Regions from separate parts of the Vibrio sp. 9-16B-A1 genome, predicted to be linked through region 2. Evidence: riboswitches for the same ligand, from Rfam matches in the RefSeq annotation. Region 2 holds a riboswitch; the other holds the start of a gene.
The links. A riboswitch is a leader RNA that binds a small molecule or an ion and turns the genes downstream of it on or off. The one in region 2 is predicted to bind lysine.

Region 1 (8,171 bases), on a different contig from region 2:
GGCTGGTACTTCTCGCACCCGGACTCCCGCTACTTCGCCATCGCCCAAATCCAGCCGGATCAGGTTGAAGACTATGCGAGCCGTAAAGGCTGGACACTGGAAGAAGCAGAGAAGTGGTTAGGGCCGAATATAAACTAAGGTCGCGGTGAAGGTATAGTGCCAAAAAAGGAAAGGAGCGGGTTTAAACAGCCGGCTCCTTTTTTTGATCTTGATGGTGTGTGGTTCGCGGTCCTGGGGTTGCGGGTTTTGTTTTGCAGATCGTGATATAACCCGGTAGCTTTCTCACCGAGCACCGAGCACCGAGCACCGAGCACCGAGCACCGAGCACCGAGCACCGAGCACCGAGCACCGGGAGCCTGTTTCTGGCTCTGCCAGTCCTCGTCCCCCGTATCACGAAACCTCGTTACCAGTTTTTTACTCAAACAACTCCGCATGCAGCGCCTGGACCGCGCTTCTTGCCACTGATTCATGTACCAGGAAGCACAGGTTGTGTGGGCTGGCACCGTAACAGATCATGCGCAGGTTGACGTCTTCCAGGGTGCTGAATACCTGTTTGGCGTAGCCTTTGCTGTCACTCATATTGTTACCGATAAGCGCCACCAGGCTCAGGCCGTGCTCTACTTCTACTGAGCACATGGCTTCAAGCTCTTCCCGTGCGGCCTGCGGAAGCTGTGGTGGCCCGCCAGCGGTGTTGGTTTGATCCAGGGTCAGGGAGACACTTACTTCAGAGGTAGTGATCAGATCCACCGATACTTTGTGTTTCGCCAGGATCTTGAAAGCTTCCGCCAGGAAGCCGTATGCCTGGAACATGTTCAGGCTGCGCAGGGTAACCATGGTCTGATTGCCGCGCAGTGCAAGTGCCCGGAACAGAGGCGCTGTTTCTGCCTGCTGGCGGATCCAGGTGCCGCCTTTTTCCGGTGCTTTTGATGAACCGACGAAGACCGGGATCTGATGGCGCAGGGCTGGCATCAGGGTTGAAGGGTGAAGGATTTTGGCGCCAAAGTTTGCCATCTCAGAGGCTTCACTGAAGCTGATCTCAGGGATCGGTGAGGCTTTTGGTGCAATACGCGGGTCTGTAGTGTAGATCCCTGGTACATCGGTCCAGATCTCCAGCCCCTGAGCTTCGACCGCTTCTGCGATTAGTGCAGCGCTGTAGTCACTGCCACCACGGCCAAGGGTTGTGGTGCAGCCCTCTGCATCGCTGCCGATAAAGCCCTGAGTGATCACTACCTGCTGCTGACACAGAGGAACCAGTTTTTCTTTGGCCAGAGCGGCAATCTCGTCCAGCTGAGGTTCAGCAGCACCATGGTTGGCATCCGTACGCAGTACATCACGGATATCGAAGCGGACCGCATCGACCCCACGTTCGCGCATCAGCTGAGTCAGTATGTGAGTAGACATCAGTTCACCGCAGGCTACCAGGTGGTCGGTGAGTTTATCGCTGGTCTGGATGGCGGCAGCTTCTGCAGTGGTGGCCACGGTATCCAGCACCTGTTTTACCAGAGCGGCTGTTTCTTCTGCATTATTAAGCTGGGTGAGTATCCGGTTATGGATCTCTGCCAGTTGTGACAGCAGTTCAACGCGTCTCGCGGAGTCAGCGGTGCCATTGGCCAGTTCAACCAGAATATTGGTCACGCCGGAGCAGGCACTGCTCACGACCAGGCGGGTGCCGGGGTTGGCTTCAATAATAGCCGAACATCGGCTCATGGCTTCGAAATCAGCGACGCTGGTGCCGCCAAATTTTGCAACGGTGAAAGTGCTCACGGTGGGATCTCCCAAATTTCCTGAAATTATTTACAAGTGATCAATACTGGATCACTCAACATCCGATGTTGAAGAGAGAAAGCGGGCGGAGGAATGTTACTTACATTTTTATTGTGAGAAGTGCTCCGCCGTGGCGACAGTTGCCAGGATTCAGCCTGGGCAACCGACAGAGAAGTGTCACGTCACTGCTCTGTCTCGGCGCTGCTCCCCATCAGCAGCCAGTCTGGGTTCGTGAAACCACTGGCGGCCTGCCTGGGCAGCGCTCCTCTTCTGCATATTTTTCATTGAACGTTTTTCCGCCGGTAATGTCAATCCGATTTGCTGTAGTAAATTTACCATTGTTAAAAAAAGATCAGAGGGACCCGACTTCAGTCGCATTGCTGCGGTAAACTATTCAGGTTAACCTGAAACATTCTGATAACAACAACGAAAAGGCTCTCCATGACTATTTCCAGCTTTAATCCTCCGCATCGTACCCTTATGGGACCCGGGCCATCGGATATTTATCCTCATGTTTTGCAGGCGCTCAGCCGTCCCACTATCGGTCATCTCGATCCTCTGTTTATTCAGATGATGGATGAACTCAAGCAGCTGCTTAAATACGCATTCCAGACTGAGAACGAGTTTACAATCGCAGTATCAGCCCCGGGCAGTGCCGGGATGGAAGCCTGCTTTGTTAACCTGGTCGAACCGGGTGACAAAGTGATTGTCTGCCGCAATGGCGTTTTTGGCGAACGGATGCGGGAAAATGTAGTTCGCTGTGGTGGCGAAGTCGTACTGGTGGATGACGAATGGGGCGCACCGGTAAGCGCTGATAAAGTCGCGCAGGCATTTGAGCTGCACCCGGATGCGAAGCTGCTGGCGTTTGTTCATGCTGAAACTTCAACCGGTGCCCTGTCGGATGCAAAAAAGCTGGCCGGGCTTGCCAGGCAGTATGGTGCGCTGACCATCGTTGATACGGTGACATCGCTGGGCGGTGTCCCGGTTCTGGTGGATGAGTGGGGGCTGGATGCTGTTTACTCCGGCAGTCAGAAGTGCCTTTCCTGCGTGCCTGGTCTGGCGCCGCTGACTTTTTCTGCTAAAGCGGTTGAGAAGATAAAGCAACGGAAAACGCCGGTGCAAAGCTGGTTCCTCGACCAGAGCCTGGTACTGGGCTACTGGAGCGGGGAAGGGAAACGCAGCTATCACCATACTGCGCCGGTCAACAGCCTGTATGCCCTGCATGAAGCACTGCTGCAACTGAAAACCGAAGGGTTGGAGCAGGCCTGGCAGCGTCATTCTCAAATGCATCAGCAGCTGAAAACCGGCCTGGAAGCGATGGGCTTTCGTTTTGTGGTGGATGAAGCATATCGCCTGCCTCAGCTCAATGCGGTCTATGTGCCGGAAGGCATTGATGAAGCGGCGGTGCGCAGTCATCTGCTCAATACTTACAACCTGGAAGTTGGCGCTGGTCTGGGAGCTCTGGCTGGTAAAGCCTGGCGTATAGGCCTGATGGGGTATGGTGCAAGGGCAGAAAACGTGGCCCTGTGCCTGAAGGCTCTGCAGGATTCACTGAACTGAAGCTAAAAAAGGAGAGCAATCTTGCTCTCCTTTCGGTTATTTGGCCTTAGCACCGGAAACGGCCTGTGAAGTGGCCGCCGAAGGCGGTTGATAGTGCACTTTACTGAAATCTTTCTGCGGAAACAGAAACTTTGCTTCCGCCCGGATTTGTTCCGCTTTTTGTTCCATGCCTACTCCCTGATAAGCCAGAATCAGGTTGGTATAAAATGCCGGACGCGGCTTTTGCGGAATGATCTCCAGAGACCAGTCGATATATGGCTGGATTAGCTTTTTATCCTGAGTGTACAGACCAATCGTCAGGTAAGTGCTGTAAACACTCCAGTCAAACCTGTCTTTCCATACTACCGGGTTGGTGACTTTTTCCAGCAGTTCAGGCTGGCGCGGCTGGGAACGCTCGAACTGCGTCAGGATATAGTTGGTATGCAGCGCGCTCAGCATATAAAAGCTGGTAACGATCGGCACAATCAGGCTGGTGGAGGCGAGCAAAACAGATGAAATCCGCGACAGCTTACCCTGACGATATTTGGCAGTACGCTGATCCAGCCAGTAGAGCAGAATAATAAAACTGACCCAGTGTATCGCAGAGTGATAGAAAGGGTACTCAAGCTGAGAGTGCACCACCAGTGGTGTCAGCAGCGCCAGCATGGCCACACGGGTACCTTTACGTGCTCCGGATATTTTATACAGAATAAACAGCGCGGTCAGCACCAGGGCGAAAACCGGCAGCAGGCCACCTTCAACGCCCCATATCATCAGCTCGTTGTGGGGGTGGTCCAGAGCCGGAAGCCCCGGATGGTAGTCAGGGTTGAGCTGGTGCTGTCTGGCAGTATAGAGCATGTAGGCAGACTCAAAATGACCATAACCATAACCGGTGACCGGCTTTTCAATGATCATATCGATTGCTTGTGGAAAGTGAAACTCACGGGCACTTTCCAGGGAGGTTTTCTGCTCCAGCAGGTGTCCGGCATCTCCATTCTGGCTGAGTGCGGGCAGATAAAGGCCGATAAGAATACCTGCCGTAAGGCTTACAGCCCAGGCGCCAAAACGACGTTTGGTGGTAAAGCGCCACAGGTAAGGCACTATCAGGGCCACCCCAAGTACAGCGCCCAGCCAGCCGGTACGGGACGCCAGTACAATCAGCAGCGGAACAGTCATTAATGGCGTGCATACCAGCAGCCCAAGCTGACTGATCTGTCTGCGGTATTTGTTTGGCTGACGGGCCAGCAGGTAGGCGGAGAGGACCAGGCCGGTGGCCAGAAAACTGGCCATGACATTCGGTTGCTGGAAGATCCCGTAAGGCCGGTTGGAGACTGTGTCATAACCAAGTGGATTGCCCGGCTCGAGCAGCAGGTACTGCACCCAGCCAAACAACGCCTCAATGATCACGCCAAGCAGAATAAACCACAGCAGGCGCTGCTTCTGCTTATTGCTGAACGGAAACTGCTGCAGCAGCACAAACAGGGCAAAGCCGGCCCACAGGCCGGTGATGCGGCCAATCGCCTGACCGACGATGGCGTCTGGCAGCAAAATCGGAGCGGTAAGAACAGCACAGCACAGCAGTAAAACAATGGTCAGCTTGGAGTAACGCAGGCGGCGGGTTCGGGATACCTGATAACAGCCCACGGCGACTGCAATACTGATGGTGATCCAGCTTGCGTCGTTAAACGACAGCGCCAGTCCGGAGCCGCCCGGGTTGGGCATAAAGAAATGCATTGTCACCAGAAAGGTGGCGGCCAGTGCGGCAAGAAACCGGCGGTTAAGCGGAGTCCGGGGTTTTCCGGACTCCAGCGACGTTCCGCTTACAAGCAGGGTTGCCATGAAAAAGTTACCTGTACTGAGAAACTAACTCCCCAGATAGTAACACTTTTTATCCCAGCATTGGTTTCAGGAATCGGGCGGTGTGAGAGCCTTCGACTTCTGCCACCTCTTCAGGGGTACCTTCAGCAATGATTTCACCGCCTCCCTGGCCGCCCTCCGGTCCCAGGTCCACGATCCAGTCCGCTGTTTTAATCACATCGAGGTTGTGTTCGATAACGACGACAGTATTGCCGTGATCGCGCAGACGATGCAGGACATTCAGCAGCTGCTGAATATCATGGAAATGCAGGCCGGTAGTTGGCTCATCCAGAATGTACAGGGTTTTGCCGGTATCACGTTTGGACAGCTCACGGGCCAGTTTTACCCGCTGCGCTTCACCGCCGGAAAGGGTGGTTGCTGCCTGGCCCAGCCGGATATAGGAGAGGCCAACATCCATCAGGGTCTGAAGTTTACGGGCGATAACCGGTACCGGGTCAAAAAACTCACGGGCGTCTTCAACCGTCATCTCCAGAACTTCATCGATGCTCTTGCCCTTATAGCGCACTTCCAGGGTTTCCCGGTTGTAGCGCTTGCCTTTACATACATCACACGGTACATACACATCCGGCAGGAAGTGCATTTCTACTTTGATTACCCCGTCACCCTGACAGGCTTCACAGCGTCCGCCACGCACGTTAAAGCTGAATCGGCCTGGTTTGTAACCGCGTGAGCGGGATTCCTGGGTACCGGCAAACAGTTCGCGGATCGGGGTAAAGATCCCGGTATAGGTCGCCGGGTTGGAACGCGGGGTACGGCCGATAGGACTCTGGTCTATATCGATGACCTTGTCAAAATGTTCCAGACCTTTGATCTTCTTAAACGGTGCCGGAGTAGCAACTGTTGCGCCATTGAGCCGGGTCTGGGCGATCTTGTAGAAAGTATCATTGATCAGGGTCGACTTGCCCGAGCCTGATACACCGGTAATACAGGTAAACAGGCCTACCGGAATCGACAGGTCTACCTGTTTCAGGTTGTTGCCTGAAGCGCCGCTGAGCTCAACCACTTTTTTGCGGTCACGCGGGGTACGCTGCTGTGGAATCGCGATGCACTGTTTACCGCTCAGGTACTGACCGGTCAGGGATTCAGGGGTGTCGAGAATGGTCTGCATATCACCCTGTGCCACCACCTCACCGCCGTGTACACCGGCGCCCGGGCCGATATCGATAATATGATCGGCGCAGCGAATGGCGTCTTCATCATGCTCAACCACCAAAACGGTATTGCCCAGATCCCGCAGGTGGGTCAGGGTCTTGAGCAGCCGCTCGTTATCGCGCTGGTGCAGGCCGATGGAAGGCTCGTCGAGTACATACATTACCCCGACCAGGCCGGCACCGATCTGGCTGGCCAGACGGATCCGCTGGGCTTCACCCCCGGAGAGGGTTTCAGCGCTGCGCGACAGGTTGAGATAGTTCAGGCCGACATTAACCAGAAAGTGCAGCCGGTCATTGATCTCTTTGAGCACTTTCTCTGCGATTTGGGCTTTCTGGCCGCTTAGTTCAAGCTGACTGAAGAACTCCATTGCGCCGCTGATGCTCATTTCTACGATTTCCGGCAGGGCGACATCCTGGATAAATACGTTGCGTGCTTCGGTGCGCAACCGGGTACCGCCACAGCCTGAACAGGATTTGGTAGAGATATATTTGGCCAGTTCTTCACGTACCGCGTTGGATTCTGTATCCCGGTAGCGTCTTTCGAGGGTGTTCAGGATCCCTTCAAACGGATGGCGTTTGATCCGGCTGTCGCCGCGGTCATTGATATAGACGAACTCGACTTCGGTGCGTCCGGACCCTTTGAGAATGATCTCCCGTATTGGTTTGGAGAGAGATTTAAATGGCACATCCAGAGAAAAGTCGTAGTGTTTGGCCAGTGAGCTCAGCATCTGGAAGTAGTAGTAGTTCTTTTTATCCCAGCCGCGGATAGCGCCTTCTGCCAGACTCAGGCTGTCATCCAGGATCACCCGGTCAGGGTCAAAATATTGCTGAACGCCCAGGCCATCACAGGTATGACAGGCACCGGCCGGGTTGTTAAAGGAGAACAGGCGTGGTTCCAGTTCCTGCATGCTGTAGCCACAGTGCGGGCAGGCAAAGTTGGCAGAAAAGACCAGCTCTTCGCCTTCCGGTTTATCCATGTCAGACACGACGGCAATGCCACCGGAGAGTTCAAGCGTAGTCTCAAACGATTCTGCCAGGCGTTGCTGCAGGTCCGGGCGGACTTTAAAGCGGTCAACCACGACTTCGATGGTGTGCTTTTTATGCAGCTCCAGCGTTGGTGGATCGGACAGGTCACAGGTCTCTCCATCGATACGGGCGCGGATAAAGCCCTGTGCAGCCAGGTTGGCCAGGGTCTTGACGTGTTCGCCTTTGCGCTCTTTTACGATAGGTGCCAGCAGCATCATTTTGCTGCCTTCGGGCAGTTCCAGCACTTTGTCCACCATCTGGCTGATGGTTTGGGCGGCCAGCGGCACTTTGTGCTCCGGACAACGCGGCTCACCGACACGGGCATAGAGCAGACGCAGGTAGTCGTACACTTCGGTAATGGTACCCACAGTCGAACGTGGGTTATGCGAAGTCGATTTCTGCTCGATAGAGATGGCCGGTGACAGGCCCTCGATATGGTCAACGTCCGGTTTTTCCATCAGTGACAGAAACTGGCGTGCATAAGCCGACAGGGATTCAACATAACGGCGCTGCCCTTCCGCATACAGGGTATCAAAAGCCAGCGAGGATTTACCTGAGCCGGAAAGACCGGTGATCACGATAAGTTTATCGCGTGGGATCGTCAGGTTGATGTTTTTGAGGTTATGGGTGCGGGCGCCGCGTACGTCAATACTGTCCATATCTTCAGCTCAGTGGAGGATGATGGGCATCAGTATTACACAGCTTAGCAATTGTGCAAATAAATTACTGGATAAAAAAACAGTAAAGCGGCAACAAAGGTTGCCGCTGACAGGAAGGGATCAGTCTTCTTTTTGGGTCGAATGTTTGTCCAGT
Region 2 (8,171 bases):
GGGATTTATGTTTTTTTAGGATTTCTGTGCGCGAAGTCTCACCCTGAAGCTGCAGGTTCCAGCCAGATTTGGCCGCAGTACCTGTCAGTTGTTCGGCCACTTCGCGCATTTGCCAGTATGAAGCAAACAGCACCAGGTTGGCTTTGCCCTCTTTTATTAATGAAGGCAGTGTTTTGGCCAGCTCGCCGGTAAAAGGTTTGGCGGTCGGTTCGTACTGCAGTCTTGGAACATAGAGTTCGGCCTGACCGGCGTAGTCGAATGGCGATGCCAGAGCCAGGAACTTAACACCGTCTTCAGGTCTGTCACTCAGGCCGACCTGACGACAGAAAAAGCTGAATGAGTTGAGGGCGCGCATAGTCGCTGAAACCATAACGGCGCCGCAGCAGCGGCTCCACAGCTGCTGGTCGAGCTGCCAGCCGACTTCAAGCGGCGAGACGGAAACAATAAAGTCGCCCTCGCGGTCCGGGTTGGTGGCGATCCAACGGGCGAGCGGGGCACCTTTGTCACGATTTGGCTGGGCCATCAGCTCCCATACTTTGGCGAGGTTCTCAAAGCGTTGGATGAAAAAGCCTGCTTCCGCGAGCGCGGGCTCTGCCAGTCGGGCGGCGATTTGCCCCTCTTTTATCCTTTCACTGATCAGGTCTGCAATTTTGGCGATCGCCTGAGCGCCTTTACTGCTGGCGCTCTTTAGTTCGGCAGATTCGTTACTCAGCCATTCCGGCAGCTCACCGTGCTCAAAACGATACACGCCTTCTTTGAATGCGGCCGGGTCAAACTGTTTAGCCAGCTGGCCAAGGCCAGGTACCAGCATCTGGATGGCATCCTGAAGCTCATTTCTGAAGCGCTGGACGCGCTTTTCATCGGCAAGGTTTGCCAGCTTTGTAGTGGACTGGTTGAGTGCCTCAAGCCAGGCCGCTGCACCTTTCAGGCTGGCAGAGGCCGAAGCGTGGTCACGGGCAACCAGCGGCAGGTGGTGCGCTTCGTCAAAGATATAGATGCTGTTTTCTGGCTCCGGCAGGATAATACCGCCGCCCAGCTCGGCATCGGACATCACCAGGCTGTGGTTGGCAATAATCACATCACTTTTTTCAATCTGGTTGCGCGCTTTTTGCAGCGGGCAGTCGCGGTGAGCAGGCAACGTAGCATTACAGCTGTGCTTGTCACTGGTGATCAGCTGCCATATATTGTCGGCAATGGTCGTTGGCCAGCTGTCACGTTCGCCATCCCATTTGTTTTCACTGTATGCACGGTGCATGCGTTTAAGCAGATCCACTTCTTTGGTGGTGGGCTTTTTCTCAAACATCGCCAGTTGTTCACCGCCTGCCGTTCCGCTGGCCTGCGCCAGCTTTTCTGCGCAGCAGTAGCGCTGGCGGCCTTTGGCAATGGTGAAACTGAAAGGCTGATCGCTGATACGGCGGAAAAGAGGCAGGTCTTTGTTCACCAACTGCTCCTGCAACGCCACAGTAGCGGTCGCGATCACTACCTTCTTATTGTTATGTCGCGCAAACGGAATGCTGCTCATCAGATAGGCGAGAGATTTACCAATGCCGGTACCGGCTTCTGCAACCAGAATGCGGTTTTTATCGTGATATTCGCCGCCCAGGGTTTTTGCGATTTCGGCAACCAGATAGTTTTGTGCCCGGCGGGGGATAAAGTTGTCCAGTTGATGTTGCAGATTTTGGTAGCTGTTACGGATGGATTTTTGTACGTGTTGACTAAGCATTGGCTGCCTCAAATTTTGACCGCGGGATTGTAGCACAAACCCAAAATCCCCGCCTATAGTACGCAAAAGAGATGGTTTTTGGGTAAAGCTGGATCTTAATCACAAAAAAAAACTGAACCATCAGGAGGTTAGGGAGGGGGTAATGTTTGAGCGAGATTATCTGTCAGTTAATGTTTTTGTAATGGATGATTGTGCTGTCATTAATGCCTCATGAGCTTGCGTATAAATTTATATGCTGAAAAAATAAAAACTTCAGAACTCAATTTTTTACTAATATATGGTGTGATTTTGCTCTAAATTTGTTGCTGGTTAATGTAAGTTATTGATTTGCAAGGTTTGAGGTTTTTTGATTTGTGTTTTTTTATCAATTTGACAGCCCGGGATTTATCTTGCAATCTTAACTTCGAATTTAGCGGAATCGGCTTTGACACCAGATGTTCGAATCGGTTCCAACTAAACACAAAAAAATATATAGGGAACCGAAACGGAATTCCCATCTAAGAAAAGGCAGTGGATTATTATGAAAAAGACTCTAGTAGCTCTAGCAGTTATGGCAGTAGCTGGTACCGCTAACGCAGGTATCGAGCTGTACAACAAAGACGGCGTTACCGTAAACATGAAAGGTGACATCGAAGTCCAGTACGTTCAGGCTATCGGCAACGAAGAAAAACTGAAGCAAAAAATCGATGATGCTGACTTCGGTTTCGATACCCGTTACGCAATGGATGACGCAACTCAGGTAGGTTTCTACTACGAGTTCTCTGGCGCTGACAACGATAAAAATAACCCAGGTCAAACTGGCACTTTTAAAGTTGGTAATGTTTACGTTGGTTTCTACAACGACCAGTTTGGCTCTCTGAAAATTGGTAAACTGGACACTCAACTGGATGATGCTGGTATTGGTTCTGATTACCTGTTCGGTATCACCAAGTTCTTCAAAGACGCTGGTTTCGGCGGCCATGAAGCAGTGCGTTACGATCTGGACAAAGGTGATTTCTACTTCGGTCTGGGTGCGATTCAGAACAAACATAAGTCTAACACTGGCCTTAAGGGCGAAGATGGTACTCACCTTGATGCAAAAATTGGCTACCGTGTAGCTGATTTCGATGTTCGCGCATTTGCTGGTCAGTCTAAGATTGATGAAGCTGCTAACACAAATGATGAGAAGCTGACTCTTCTTGCTCTGGAAGCTACTTACTCTGGCGTTGAAAACCTGAACCTGCAAGCTGCAGTTTACAGTGGCGACCTGAAAGAAGCAGATGCTAATGCTAAGACTTACGCTCTTGCAGCAGACTACACTATGAATGCATGGAAATTCGCTGGTGCATTCAGCCGCGTAGATGAGAAAGGTGACAACGACTTCAACACTTGGTTCCTGAATGCAGGTTACACGATTGCTCCTTCTACTACTGCATACGTAGAGATCGGTGACAACAGCAAAGACAACACTGATATGGGTTACGGTATCGGTATTAAAGCTGAATTCTAATCTGAGTTGTTAGAAGTAACTGATTGTAAAGCCACCTTATGGGTGGCTTTTTTATTGCGACAGAGTTCACCAGAAGGCTGTAATATGGAGTTCTGGTTCTTTAGCGCAGCAATGTTTAAATTATTGGCTATGTGTTGAACGGGGTAGAGGTATGAACTTGAAGACATGTTTTGCTTCATTAGTTGCGGGTGTTTTGGTTAGTTTTGGTATATCAGCAGCGGATATAGTTCCTGCTAATGGCGTTAGCCTTTTGTTCGTTAATGGTGTTGAGGCTGACAGCAAGATGAAACCAGCCAAGTTGAAATCCGGGCTTAACCAAATTGTGGTTGAAATGGATAAGTCAGTTGGAAAAGGGGGAGGGGATGCACGGTTCACCTCTGCGCCATACGTCATTACTTTCAGTGCTGGTGTTAATGATATTAAGGTTAATCATCCAAAAGTGTACAGCGTAATCCACGCTGAACAGGTATTTAAGGGTAACCCAAGTTGGCGCCTGACAGCCGATGGAAAAGCCGTTGAGCACCAAAGTGATAAGTTAAAAGGCAAAGAAGGCTTCATGCCTTATTACGAAACCGAAAAACTGTTGGCTGAATACAATGCGCAAAACAACATCGACCTCGGTGTAGCAGCCGTTGCGGTATCAGCTTCCGAAGCTGTAGCCCCGGCCAAAACCAAACCAGCCAAAAAACAAAAAACACAACAAAAAGCCGCAGCCAAAACCAAACAGCCTCACCCTCAGGCACTGGAACAGCTGAAAGCCTGGTACCTGAAAGCCTCAGCTGAAGACAAAAAAGCCTTCCGCAAATGGGTCATCGACCAGGAATAATTGCTTAATCAGACAGAGCCGGCGTGCTCTGTCTGGTCTTCCCGCCTCTCTAAATCCCGCTTCCCGCTTCTCGTCTCTTCTTTTTTTTTGGGGCAAACGTTTGCTATCCTTGGCTATATTGCTGGGGATTGGCTGGCAGGCTAAAATCTCCGTCCCGACATGTCTCCTTACAGTTTAACGATACTATGAAATTTCCCGGTCAACGCAAATCCAAGCACTATTTCCCCGTTCATGCCCGCGATCCGCTGGTGAGCCAGGCTCAGACCAGCAAAAAAATGTCGCGCACTCATATTGTTGGTATTGACCAGACTCTGGTGGATATCGAAGCTAAGGTAACGGATGAGTTTATTGCCAAATTCGGTTTAAGTAAGGGACATTCTTTGGTTATTGATGACCAGACCGCAGAGGCGCTTTATTCGGAACTGAAAGAAGAAAACCTGGTAACCAATGAGTATGCAGGCGGTACTATTGGTAACACGCTGCACAATTATTCGGTTCTGGCTGATGACAAATCTATCCTGCTGGGCGTAATGAGCAGCGATATTCAGATTGGCAGCTATGGCTACCGTTACCTGTGTAACACATCAAGCCGCATGGATCTGAACCACCTTCAGGGTGTGAACGGTGCGATTGGCCGCTGTTTTGCCCTTATCAGTGAAGACGGTGAGCGCACCTTTGCGATCAGCGAAGGTCAGATGAACCAGCTTCACCCGGATAATATTCCTGAGCACATCTTTAAAAAAGCTTCTGCTTTGGTTCTGACAGCTTACCTGGTGCGCTGCAAAGATGGTGACCCAATGCCGGAAGCCACCATGCAGGCGATCGAATACGCGAAGAAACACGATGTTCCTGTTGTTCTGACCCTGGGCACCAAATACGTGATTCAGGATGATCCGGAATACTGGCAGCAGTTCCTGAACGATCATATTTCAGTGGTTGCGATGAACGAAGATGAGGCTCAGGCCCTGACTGGCGAGGATGACCCTCTGCTGGCCGCTGACAAGGCGCTGGAGTGGGTAGACCTGGTATTGTGTACTGCTGGCCCTGTAGGTCTGTATATGGCTGGTTACACTGAAGACAGCGTGAAGCGTCAGACCAGTCTGCCACTTCTGCCTGGTGCGATTGCTGAGTTTAACCAGTATGAGTTCAGCCGTCCGGCAAAGAAAGACTATGTGGATAATCCTATTAAGGTTTACTCACATATCGCGCCTTATATGGGTGGCCCGGAGAAGATCAAGAACACCAATGGTGCGGGTGATGCTGCACTGTCTGCTCTTTTGCATGATATGGCCGCAAACCGTTATCACAAAGATAATGTGCCAAATTCAAGCAAGCACCAGCAGTCATTCCTGACTTATTCTTCATTCTCTCAGGTATGTAAGTATTCTAACCGTGCGAGCTATGAAGTGCTGGTTCAGCACTCTCCGCGTCTGTCCCGTGGCCTGCCGGAAAGAGAAGACAGTCTGGAAGAGGCATACTGGGAAAGATAATCAGAACCGGAAGATATAAAAAAAGAGCGCTTATGCGCTCTTTTTTATTAATTAAACAAATATAAACTATTTGATTAGGAAATCTTCCAGGTTTGCACCGTTGTCCAGCTCTGCCTGAATTGCAGAAGGTGTACGGCCCTGACCAGTCCAGGTTTTTCTTTCGCCATCTACGGTGTACTCGTATTTAGCCGGACGTGGTTCACGTTTTTTCTTGGTTTTTGCTTTGCCTTCGCCAGACATTGCTGCAATCAGGTCTTCCAGTGCAATACCTTCTTTAGCAATCATATCGGCATATTCAGCCAGTTTAGCTTCGCGCTCTGCTTTTGCAGCTTCTTCTGCTTCAGCAGCTTCACGACGCTCTTCAACAACTAAAGTTAATTTTTCCAGCATTTCCTCAAGAGTTGAGAAATCTACATCGCGGGCAAAAGCACGCAGGCTGCGAATATTCAGCAGAGTCTTAGTAATATCTGACATGACAAATCCTGTTTAATTATTTTGTTAACGCTTTAATCATAACAGCGAAAATAAAGAATACAATATTTCCTCTGGTAAATACTTATATATTGTTGTGTGTATATCATAAAAATGACACTTCCCTGACTTTGGAACTTAAAAAAGGCGGTATTCACGGGTGCGCCAGTAAGTGTAACTGGTTGCATTGTGTGCGGTGAGCGCTATATCTGGCAAAGTGTAAATAAGCATTAACTTTGTATTGCAATACCGCTCAGGTCCGGTAGTATTGCCCGAACCTGATTTGAAAACTCTGTATAAAGAGCTTTTCAACGTAGAGGTGCGGTGGCTATCAGTATATGCTCTTAGGGTGACACCTTTGAGGAGCACAGAAAGGAGCCATACGCCGAAGTGACAGAGCCGGTCGAAGCCTGTCGCTGGGGTTATCTCCGAACAGGAATAACACTGCCATAGTCTATATTGTTGTTAAACTATGGAGCGCTACTGTAGGGTTGGGTGAAGTGTCTGCTTCCCTGTCGCTTGTTCAACTATGCCTGTACCCGGGCTGTCTGCAGTAGATCTCTGACCAAACACTGGTTAATGAAGATCATGAATACTATCGATTATACTAACTCTGCACTCTCGCTGTTACCGCCGTTAATAGCGCTGGGTCTGGCTATTCTTACGCGACGCGTACTGATTTCTCTTGGTGTCGGCATTTTGCTTGGCGCTGTCCTTCTCCACGACTATTCCGTGACTGCCTCAGTTTCCTATATCGCTTCTACTGTCAGCGGACTGGTTATTGAAGATGGCGGTATAAACAGCTGGAATATGAGCATTATTGCTTTCCTTATTCTGCTGGGTATGACTACCGCTCTGCTGACACTCTCTGGCGGTACCCGAGCTTTTGCTGAGTGGGCTCAGGTCCGGGTTAAAAGCAAACGTGGCTCTAAGCTGCTGGCGGCCTCTTTGGGTGTTTTCATCTTTGTTGATGATTATTTCAACAGCCTGGCGGTCGGTGCGATCTCCCGTCCTGTGACGGATCGTTTCTATGTTTCCCGTGCAAAGCTGGCTTACGTTCTTGACTCTACCGCAGCACCAATGTGTGTGCTGATGCCGGCATCGAGCTGGGGCGCATATATTATGACCATTATTGGCGGTATTCTGGTTACCCACGGTATGACCGAATATTCAGCCCTTGGTGCCTACCTGCGTATGATCCCTATGAACTTCTACGCTGTTTTCGCACTATTAATGGTATTCGCCGTTGCATGGTTCCAATTAGATGTGGGTCTGATGCGTCAGCGTGAAATTGAAGCGTCTCAGGGGCAAGGCTTTAATGGTGATAACGACAGCGAAGAAGCACACGATATTAATGAAGAGCTGGATATCGTCGAAAGTGAAAACGGCCGCGTTGCTGATCTGGTGTTCCCTATTATTGCGCTGATTATCGCAACGATTGCGGCAATGATTTATACAGGCGGTAAATCACTGGCTTCCAGTGATTTACCATTCTCTGTGCTTGGTGCATTTGAGAATACCGATGTAGGTAAGTCACTTTGTTACGGTGGTTTGGTTGGTCTTGCAGCTGCGCTAATTACCGTTCTGCGTCAGAAGCTCTCTTTTGCTGATATTGGTATGACAATGTGGATTGGTGCTAAATCTATGTTTGGTGCAATTCTTATCCTGTTCATTGCATGGACAATTGGTTCGGTTATTGGTGATATGAAAACCGGAGCTTATTTGTCATCTCAGGTGCAGGGTAATATTGACCCACATTGGCTGCCGGTCATTTTATTCCTGCTGTCTGGTCTGATGGCATTTTCTACCGGCACCTCATGGGGAACGTTCGGTATTATGCTGCCAATCGCTGGTGATATGGCCGGTGCGACAGATTTGGCACTGATGCTGCCAATGCTGAGTGCGGTTCTGGCTGGCTCTGTATTTGGTGACCACTGTTCACCTATTTCAGACACGACGATTCTGTCGTCTACCGGTGCGCGCTGTAATCATATTGACCACGTTGCTACTCAGCTGCCTTACGCACTGTCTGTGGCGGCCGTCTCCTGTATTGGTTTCATCGTGCTGGGTATGAGCAGCTCGGTTGCGCTCTCTTTCGCTGCGACCTCTGTGGCTTTCGTACTTGTCTGCTTTGCCTTGTCGGTGGTGGCTAAGTCCCGCCAGACTAAAGAA

Region 1: linked by a shared signal. The riboswitch ahead of lysC (lysine-sensitive aspartokinase 3) and the one ahead of ACVB80_RS13075 (Na+/H+ antiporter NhaC family protein) in region 2 are both predicted to bind lysine.

What each region holds. Positions count from the first base shown of each region.
Region 1 is NZ_JBSDZD010000008.1:7,170-15,340, forward strand. Features, by position in the region: gene metH (methionine synthase) at 1-138, shown strand, start outside; gene lysC (lysine-sensitive aspartokinase 3) at 415-1,764, opposite strand; lysine riboswitch at 1,875-2,042, opposite strand; gene ACVB80_RS13790 (pyridoxal-phosphate-dependent aminotransferase family protein) at 2,206-3,324, shown strand; gene ACVB80_RS13795 (PglL family O-oligosaccharyltransferase) at 3,361-5,142, opposite strand; gene uvrA (excinuclease ABC subunit UvrA) at 5,192-8,017, opposite strand; gene galU (UTP--glucose-1-phosphate uridylyltransferase GalU) at 8,138-8,171, opposite strand, start outside.
Region 2 is NZ_JBSDZD010000007.1:114,123-122,293, forward strand. Features, by position in the region: gene dinG (ATP-dependent DNA helicase DinG) at 1-1,723, opposite strand, end outside; gene ACVB80_RS13055 (porin) at 2,244-3,212, shown strand; gene ACVB80_RS13060 (DUF2057 family protein) at 3,364-4,038, shown strand; gene ACVB80_RS13065 (inosine/guanosine kinase) at 4,224-5,528, shown strand; gene ACVB80_RS13070 (H-NS family histone-like protein) at 5,595-6,002, opposite strand; lysine riboswitch at 6,306-6,490, shown strand; gene ACVB80_RS13075 (Na+/H+ antiporter NhaC family protein) at 6,588-8,171, shown strand, end outside.